Regions from separate parts of the Silvimonas soli genome, predicted to be linked through region 2. Evidence: predicted binding sites of a transcription regulator. Region 2 holds the regulator's gene; the other holds the start of a gene.
What was found. The regulator sigma-54, encoded in region 2, starts transcription at its own class of promoters, with help from an activator protein. The targets are predictions, from matches to a motif close to CTGGCACGCTTCATGCTT.

Region 1 (4,417 bases), 1.2 Mb from region 2:
AATCTGCCAGCCTCAAAGGCCCGCAAGCATGGACACTTTACTGGCCTGGCAAGCTCACTGTTCCAGCACCTGTTTCAGCGTGGCCAGATCACGCTGCACCCAGTCCTGATCGCGCTTGAAGTCGGCATCACTCATGCCCGGCTGGCGAAACAAGGTCAAGATCACGTCACTACCATCATCGTTAGCCACCACCCTCAACGGCACGTAAACCTCCGGCACACCGGCCGCTGGAACGCCAGCCGGACTGATGTAATGATCCAGTACGCCGTATTCGTTGGCGGGCGTGAACCGCACCGGTAGCTCCCCACTGGGCGAATCGGCGTACCAGATGCCGTTCTCGTGCCGGATTCCCCGACTCAAACCGGACGCCCATTGCGGCCAGTTAAACGGGTTAACCAGAAACCCATAGACGTTGGCCACTTCGCGCGAAATGGAAACCGTAATAACAATAGATGGCAGCATGATGATTCCCCAAAACCAGTTAGCCCTATCAATCAAGCGACTCGCATTGCCGAATCAAACCCCGCGCAAGGCCAGCCACTTTTGCACCGACGGCCGTTGCCACTGGGCACTGACGTAGCGGCGCAGCTTTTCCGGGATTTCATCGCCATTTTTGACAAGCCGGTTGAGCATCAGTGCCAGATCGGTATCGGCAATGCACCATTGGTCAAACAGGCTGGTGCTGCCATTGGCGATCAAACGCTCGGCCACATCAATCAGTTTCTCGGCGGCTTCCGTGCCTTCAAATGATAGCGGCGTAGATTCGGGAGCGATGAATACCACCTCGGTCGGGCGTTCGATGCGCAGCGCCAGCAAATCGCTGCGCAACCAAGCCTGCACCTGCCGCGCCCGGGCGCGCTCGTAGCGGTTGGTGGGTAGTACATTGGCGTAATCTGGCGCTGGATAAGTATCTTCCAGAAATTCCACAATGGCGGACGATTCAGACAAATGAAAATCCCCCGCCACCAAAGTCGGTACCCGTGCGGTAATGGATTGGCTGCGATATTGCGGGGCGTAGTGCGCGCCTTTACCCAAGTCAATGCCCTGCACGGAAAATGGCAGCCGTTTTTCTTGCAGGGCCACAAATGCGGTCATGGCATACGGGCTCAGGAACTGGGCATCGGTATAAAGCGTGAGCGATTCGGTGGTCATGATGTTTCGTTCCGTCTGGTTGCTGGGTAGTTGCAGGCTGGGCAGGTTTGGATCACAACGGGGCGGCGGTCTTCACGGTCAGGGCCGGCCGGGTGTAATAAAGATCCCATTCTTCTTCGCGCGCCAGGACAAAGCCATGGCGGACGTAAAAACGGTTGGCGTCGCTATCACGCAGGGCAGCCAGGTGCATGGGTTGGTTTTGGGCGTCTGCCACATCCATAAGATGCCGCAACACTCGCGAGCCCAACCCTTGTCCGCTCACGCTGGGTAATAGATAAAAATTATGCAGATGAAGGCCGTCGGCCTCGTGCGTCATGCAGTAAAAACCGACGCGCTCACCGTTCAGATTAATGCTTTGAGTGGCAGTCGCGTTGAACTGATCACGCATGCGCTGGCGCGCCCGGTTCTCGTCAAATCGCCCCACTCGTTCCAGGCTTTCACGCATGGCAGCCACACGGATATCGGCAAGGTTTTCCAGGTCGTTGGCCGTAACGGCCGAAAAATCGAGGGTGCCAGACATCGGATAAATTTCCGGGAAATGGAGATGAAGGTAGACCCACAAAGATAGCAGATCGTGGTTTGCCGATGCGTAGTACGCCACTGTAATGCGCTGCGGCCAGTTGGACTGCCTGACAGAAATCATAATGTGGTCACCCCCATGCCGTGCCAGCTTGAGCTGATATGTCACTTGATCGTAATGCTTACAGCCTAAACTGCGGGCCTGTCCGGAGCCATTACCCACTGCGAGCCACGCGCATACAAATGCCTGGCGCGCCGTTTTTCCGGATCTTGTTCACTGCGGTACTGCATAAACAGGTTTATCGATGTTCAGCAAATTTCGCCTTCCGCCAATTCGCGCTCGCCGTTCCCCTTTGTATTACCCGCTGTTTGCCATCGGCGCGGTGCTCACGCTTGCAGCGCTTTACGGCTGCAAAGACATGGTTGCCGACCCGCATCTTGCCGCAGCACAGCAGGTTGTCCCGACCACAACCCAAAACGATGTCAGCACTTCTCGCCAGCAACGCCAGCCGCGACAAGAACTGGTCGCTTTGAACGAAAAGTTATTGCTGAACTGATTTATTGATGGTTTGTTGATACCGAACCCAAGCCGGGTCGAACACCCTAGTTGTGGGATCGCTACCGTCTCAAACAGACATCCGTTAGCGCCAGGCCGTTCAGCGGCTCTTGCTTTGAGCTGCCTTACGCTTTGCGCAAATTCGCATCATTGATCCGATGCGCCAAAACTACTCAGCCCTGCACCAACATGGCGCAATCAAAACTGGGCTGGGTTTCTACTATCAGCAAATCTCCTTACTTATCAAAGCACTGCCTTCTATGTTGCAATGCCACATCACCGGCATGCTTCTTGCATTAGCCTGATTACCCATCGTTACTAAAGAAGCCAAGCCATGCTGCGCATACTTCTGGTTACCGATACCGAAAAAGCCCTGGGCGACGTGCGGCAAGCACTCACCCGCCGTGGCTATGCCCTGCTCCCGGATGCCACTACAGCGCCGGGGCTGGTCCGACTCATTGAAGGCCAATCACCCGACCTGGTGCTGGTCGACGCTGAATCGCCATTGCGCGATACGCTGGAGCAACTGGCGGTGATGAACCGCAATGCGCCGCGTGGATTGCATATGGGCGATCAGCTTGCCGATTTGCGTTTGCAACAAGCCACGCGAGAGCTGGGCGTTTCGGTTTACGCCTCGCATGAAGCAACGCCTGCCAGCGTGGCGCCCGTGCTGGCCTTGCTGGTAGCCCGTTTGACCCAAGCCGCCAGCGTGCAACAACGGCGAACCGAAACCGCCCGCATCACTGCGGATCGCGCTTTGCTGTTACACGCCAACGGTCTATAACCCAGGCATCTTTTCAATTTTCCGATTGTGGCTGGCATTGGTTGGTCGATATAAACCATTGCCAGCGCAATCTTAACTACCTGCCAGACCATTCGGCGCTGTACCTGATACCACCATGCCCGCCAACTCCCTCGCGCCCTATCGGGCCGGGTCAGACCAAGACATCCCGGAAAAAACGCATCTGAAGCTCGGCTACGTCGCCCAAGCCGAATGCGCGCCGCTGGTCGTCGCGCAGGTCAGAAATCTGGGGGCTCGTTACGGCATTACACTGGAACTATGCCGCCAGCCATCCTGGTCGGCATTGCGTGACAAATTGCTGAGTGGCGAGCTGGATGCCGCGCAGATGCTGCACGGTATGGCTTATGGCATTCATCTGGGCTTGGGTGGCCAGCAAGCCGACATGGCGGTGCTGATGACCCTGAACCAGAATGGTCAGGCGATTACGCTGTCCAATTCGCTGGCTGAAGCGGTGACATCTGGTGGTTCCTTGCGCATGAAGCTGGCAGACACGCCACGCCGCCGGGTGTTTGCGCATACTTTTCCGACCGGCACCCACGCGTTATGGCTGTATTACTGGCTGGCGGCACAGGGCATCCATCCGCTGAACGATTTACGCAGCGTCACCATCCCACCGTCACAAATGGCGGAATCGCTGGCCAGAGGGGAACTGGATGGCTATTGCGCCGGTGAGCCGTGGAGCACGCTGGCCTCCAACGCCCATAACGGTGTGACGGTGGTGACCAGTGGCGAAATTTGGCCCGATCACCCGGAAAAAGCCCTGACTTGCCGCCAGGACTTTGTCACTCGCTACCCCGGCAGCGCCCGCGCCTTGATCAAAACATTGCTGGATGCCTGCCGCTGGCTGGACGATTCAGCGCATCGCGAAGAAGCCGCACGCTGGATGGCGGATGCCACCATCATCGGGCAATCGGCGGATCTGATCACCGCGCGTCTATTGGGTAATTACGGCAGCGCGCCGCTCCGTCAGCCGCCAAGGCCTATCCGCTTCTTTGCCGATGGCGAGGTCAATTTCCCATGGTTGTCGGATGGCCTGTGGTTCCTGTCGCAATTCCGGCGCTGGGGTATGACGCGTGAACTTGCCAGCACCACCATTACGGTCGTCAAGGCGGTCAACCAGACGGCGCTTTACCGCGAAGCCGCTGAAGCCATCGGCGTGAACGTGCCAGTTGATGAATACCGCAGCAGCGTATTGATGGATGGCTATCACTGGACCGGCATCAACCCCGATGGCTATGCCAGTTCATTCAGCGTGCGCGAGCGCGGCTAAGACTGGCGCAACCCTGCCCGTTCTCAAAATGCAGCTGGATTGACCAGATTGGTTAAATCCGGCTTGCCCGCCAACGCATTGACCAGATTACTGACCGCGCTCACCGCCATGGCTTTGC
Region 2 (4,417 bases):
CGCCGGAAATCGTGCGCGACAACGCTCACTACATCACCAGCAAACACGGCGGTCACGGCGCAGTGCGTGAAGCCTGTGAATCCATCATGCGTGCACAAGAAACGCTGGATGGTATCCTCGCGTACTATTTGCGCTAAGGACGGCCAGTGAATTCTTTGTCTTCGCGACTCTTGCCGTTGGTGTTGATTGTGTTCCTGGCGCTGCTGGTGTGGGGACTGAACTCTGCCGCAACCTTGCCGGCACTGGACAACCAACGGCTGGTGGATGAGCCGAATTTGATAGCCAACAACACCCATACCGTGCGCTTTGACGAACTGGGTCGGCCGTTCGAGCGACTGGACGCCGACAAAGTCAGCCATTACGAAGAAAACGACAGCGCCTGGTTCGACAATCCGCACCTTGTGTCTACTGCACCGGGCAAACCGCGGGTCGACCTCGTTACCACGCGCGCGCAATCGATCAACAAAGGCGAAAAATTGTGGATGCCCGAACCCACCACGATGACGCGCCAGCCAGATGCACAGCACGCGCAAATGGTCATTCACGGTCGGGAAATCTGGTATCAACCCAAACCCGGTGACGCCTGGTCGGAAGCCCCGGTCGATGCCGACATGGGTGCCTACCACGCCAAGGGTGTTGGCTTTCAAGCCGACCTTGCTGGCCAGACCCTTTTAGTTAAATCCAGAGTGAGCACCACTTATGTCCCTGCGCAACGCAGCAGTAAATAGCGTCCTGACAATCAGCCTGGCGCTGGGGGCAACTGCCGCCCTGGCCTCAACGGCTGATCGTGAAAAGCCGATGAAAATTGAAGCTGATTCGGCCACTTACGACCAGAAAGCCAATACCGGTGTGTACACCGGCAACGTGGTTGTCACGCAAGGCACCATGACGCTGCGCTCGGACAAGCTGGTGATCCATCAAGACGCGGATGGCATGCAATATTCGCAAGGCGATGGCAAACCAGTGAAATTTCGCCAGCAGGCAGATGATGGTGAATGGGTTGATGCTGAGTCACTGCATTACGATTACAACCAGAAAACCGGCATGCTGGTGCTGACCAACAGTGCCTGGGTGCGCAAGAACCAGAACGAAGTGTTTGGGGACATCATCACTTACAACCTGAACAACGACCAGTACACCGCCAACAGCACCAAGTCCGGCGCCGGTCGCGTCAATGTGACGATCGTTCCGAAGAAAAAAGACGCCAGTGCCGCTGCCACCACCAAACCGGCGGCAACCAAGGCCAGTGCAGTCACCGCAAGCGGGGCCCAATGAAGCCCTCCCGATCACTCGATAACAACGGCCCGGCCACTCAACCCATGACTGCATCCCTGAACGCTTCCGGTTTGATGAAACGCTACGGCAAACGCACCGTGGTACGTGACGTAGCCATTCGAGTGGATGCGGGAGAGGTCGTCGGTTTGCTTGGCCCTAACGGCGCGGGCAAAACCACCAGCTTTTATATGATTGTCGGGATGGTCGCTGCCGATGGTGGCGAAATCACCCTGAATGGCCAGGACATCAGTCGCCTGCCGATGCACCAGCGCTCAGAACTGGGCTTGGGTTATCTGCCGCAGGAAGCTTCGATTTTTCGCAAGATGACGGTCGCCCAGAACATTCTGGCTGTGCTGGAACTGCGCGAGAAAAACGCCACCCGCCGCGCCGAAAGACTGGACGAATTGCTGCATGAATTGCACATTGCCCATCTGCGTGACAGCGGCGCCATGAGTTTGTCTGGCGGCGAGCGGCGACGTGCCGAAATCGCCCGCGCACTGGCTGCTGATCCGCGCTTTATTTTGCTGGACGAACCCTTTGCCGGAGTCGATCCGATTGCGGTGATGGACATCCAGCGCATCATTGCTTATCTGCGCGACCGTGGTATCGGCGTGCTGATTACCGACCATAACGTGCGCGAAACGCTGGGGATTTGTGATCGGGCGTACATTATCTCTGAAGGCTCCGTGATGGCATCCGGGCATCCAGCCGAAATCATTGCCAACGAACAAGTGCGCAAGGTTTACCTGGGCGAACATTTCCGCATGTAACCGCGCCATGCCTAAAGCGCCGATCAACCGCCACCCTCTTTGTCTGGATATAAACGCAGCATGAAGCAATCCCTTCAACTGCGTCTTTCGCAGCAACTGAACCTCACCCCGCAGCTGCAGCAGTCAATCAAGCTGTTGCAGCTGTCCACACTCGATTTTCAGACGGAAATCGAGCGTTACCTGCTGGAAAATCCGCTGCTGGAACAAGATGGTGGCGGCAGTAACCCTTCCGACAGTCCCGAACCTGTTTCCGGCGAGAGCGACAGCACCCCGCAAGAACCGGCCTACGATGGCAGCGGCGACGACATGAACTGGGGTAGCGGCACCGGCAATGCGCGCAACGGTGACGATGATGACGACTTCGATCCGGCCACCCAGGTCGCCAAAGAGCTGACGCTGCGCGAGCATCTGCTGGATCAAGCGGGGGTGCTGCGTTTGCCCGAGCGCGACCATGCTGCCCTGGCTTTCATGATCGACGCAGTGGACGATGAGGGATTTTTACCAATGTCCCTCGAAGAATTACTGGAACAAATCCCGCCGGAGATCGTCACACATCTGGAGCTTGAAATTGATGACCTGGCCGTAGCACTGGCCAGACTCAAGCAGTTTGATCCCGTTGGGGTGGGTGCCCGCAATACTGCGGAGGCTTTGGGCCTGCAGTTGCGCCTGGTTGCACCTTCTCCCGCTTGCGAGCTGGCACGACAGATCGTCGGACAACATCTCGATTTATTGGCCGGGCGTGACTACACTAAGCTCAAAAGGTTACTGAAATGTGACGACGCGGCACTGAAAGCCGCGCAAAGTGTGATCACCAGTCTGAATCCGCGCCCGGCAGCACAATGGGCGGCATTGACACCACGTTACGTTGTACCTGACGTACTGGTGCAAAAGATCAAGGGGCAATGGCAGGTGAGACTCAATCCAGCCGCGATGCCGCGGTTGCGCATCAATCAAGTCTATGCAGATATCCTGCAACGTAGCGAAGGCGGTGTGCTGGCGCGCGAGTTGCAAGAAGCCAAATGGCTGGTGAAAAGCGTGCAACAACGCTTTGAAACCATTCTGCGGGTCGCTCAGGCCATCGTTGAACGCCAGCGTGCGTTTTTCGAACATGGTGAAGTCGCCATGCGCCCGCTCGTCCTGCGCGATATCGCCATGGAACTGGATCTGCATGAATCCACCGTGTCCCGCGTTACTACCCAGAAATACATGACCAGCCCACGTGGCTTGCTGGAGTTCAAATACTTCTTCGGCAGTCACGTTGACACCGAAGCCGGTGGCGAATGTTCGGCCACCGCCATCAAAGCGCTCATCAAACAGATGATCCAGAACGAAGACAAAACCCGGCCGCTCTCAGATAGCGCCATTGCCGAAGCTTTATCCGGGCAAGGGATCGTGGTTGCGCGGCGAACCGTTGCCAAGTACAGGGAGGGCATGAACGTTCCACCCGTCAATCTGCGCAAAAACCTGTAGCCCTTATCGGTGCAGTGTCTTAATGGCTTACCAGAAGGAGAATGCCATGAACCTCAACATCAGCGGACATCACGTTGAAGTGACCCCGGCCTTACGGGAATACGTTACCAGCAAGCTCGACCGGATAACGCGACACTTCGACCAGGTTGTAGACGTCAGCACGATTCTGTCTGTAGAAAAATTGCAGCAGAAAGCCGATGTCACAGTGCGGGTTCGCGGAAAAGACATCCACGTTGAGGCATCAGACAAGGATATGTATGCGGCCATTGATTTACTGGTCGACAAACTTGATCGGCAGATTGTGAAACACAAAGAATGCTTGATGGATCATCGCGGCGAAGCGATCAAACATCAGCAAACCGTCGAAGAGGAATGACTTTCCGGCATTAACCAGTCCTTTGATACAACAAACGGGAGCCAATAATACTGGTTCCCGTTTTTGTTTATGCATTCTGGGCGGTACAATAGTATTGGTTGTGCAGTGCAATGGCACGTTAATGGGGCAAGATTGCACTGTCCTGGCTAATAAATTGCGCAATACTTATCAAATAGCACCGTAAATGCGGTGTGGTTCGCAGTTCCAGTGAGCACTATCCAGACCGGTGAATAGAGCAAAAGCAGCCATCGGAATTCGTCACAGGTGGGGCGCGCAGGATACGCCCGCCGCTTTGGTCAGTGAGTCGGCAACACGATGAGTCTGATATCCAGAATTCTGCCCGCCAATAATGTGTTTCTAGATTTGGACGTGGGCAGCAAGAAACGTGTTTTCGAACAGGTGGGGATACTGTTCGAGAATAGTCACGCCATTGCGCGCAGCGTTATTTTCGATAGCCTGTTTGCCCGCGAAAAACTCGGCTCAACCGGCTTGGGCCAAGGTGTGGCAATTCCACACGGCCGCATCA

Region 1: the regulator sigma-54 is predicted to act here: its motif matches at 2,507-2,524, upstream of N7220_RS02220 (ANTAR domain-containing response regulator).

The regions. Positions count from the first base shown of each region.
Region 1 is NZ_CP106736.1:491,819-496,235, forward strand. Features, by position in the region: gene N7220_RS02200 (hypothetical protein) at 55-462, opposite strand; gene yfcF (glutathione transferase) at 517-1,152, opposite strand; gene N7220_RS02210 (GNAT family N-acetyltransferase) at 1,205-1,840, opposite strand; gene N7220_RS02215 (hypothetical protein) at 1,977-2,228, shown strand; gene N7220_RS02220 (ANTAR domain-containing response regulator) at 2,562-3,011, shown strand; gene N7220_RS02225 (CmpA/NrtA family ABC transporter substrate-binding protein) at 3,127-4,299, shown strand; gene N7220_RS02230 (NAD(P)-dependent oxidoreductase) at 4,323-4,417, opposite strand, start outside.
Region 2 is NZ_CP106736.1:1,675,160-1,679,576, forward strand. Features, by position in the region: gene N7220_RS07665 (KdsC family phosphatase) at 1-137, shown strand, start outside; gene lptC (LPS export ABC transporter periplasmic protein LptC) at 147-728, shown strand; gene lptA (lipopolysaccharide transport periplasmic protein LptA) at 700-1,275, shown strand; gene lptB (LPS export ABC transporter ATP-binding protein) at 1,320-2,045, shown strand; gene N7220_RS07685 (RNA polymerase factor sigma-54) at 2,106-3,515, shown strand; gene hpf (ribosome hibernation-promoting factor, HPF/YfiA family) at 3,562-3,891, shown strand; gene ptsN (PTS IIA-like nitrogen regulatory protein PtsN) at 4,207-4,417, shown strand, end outside.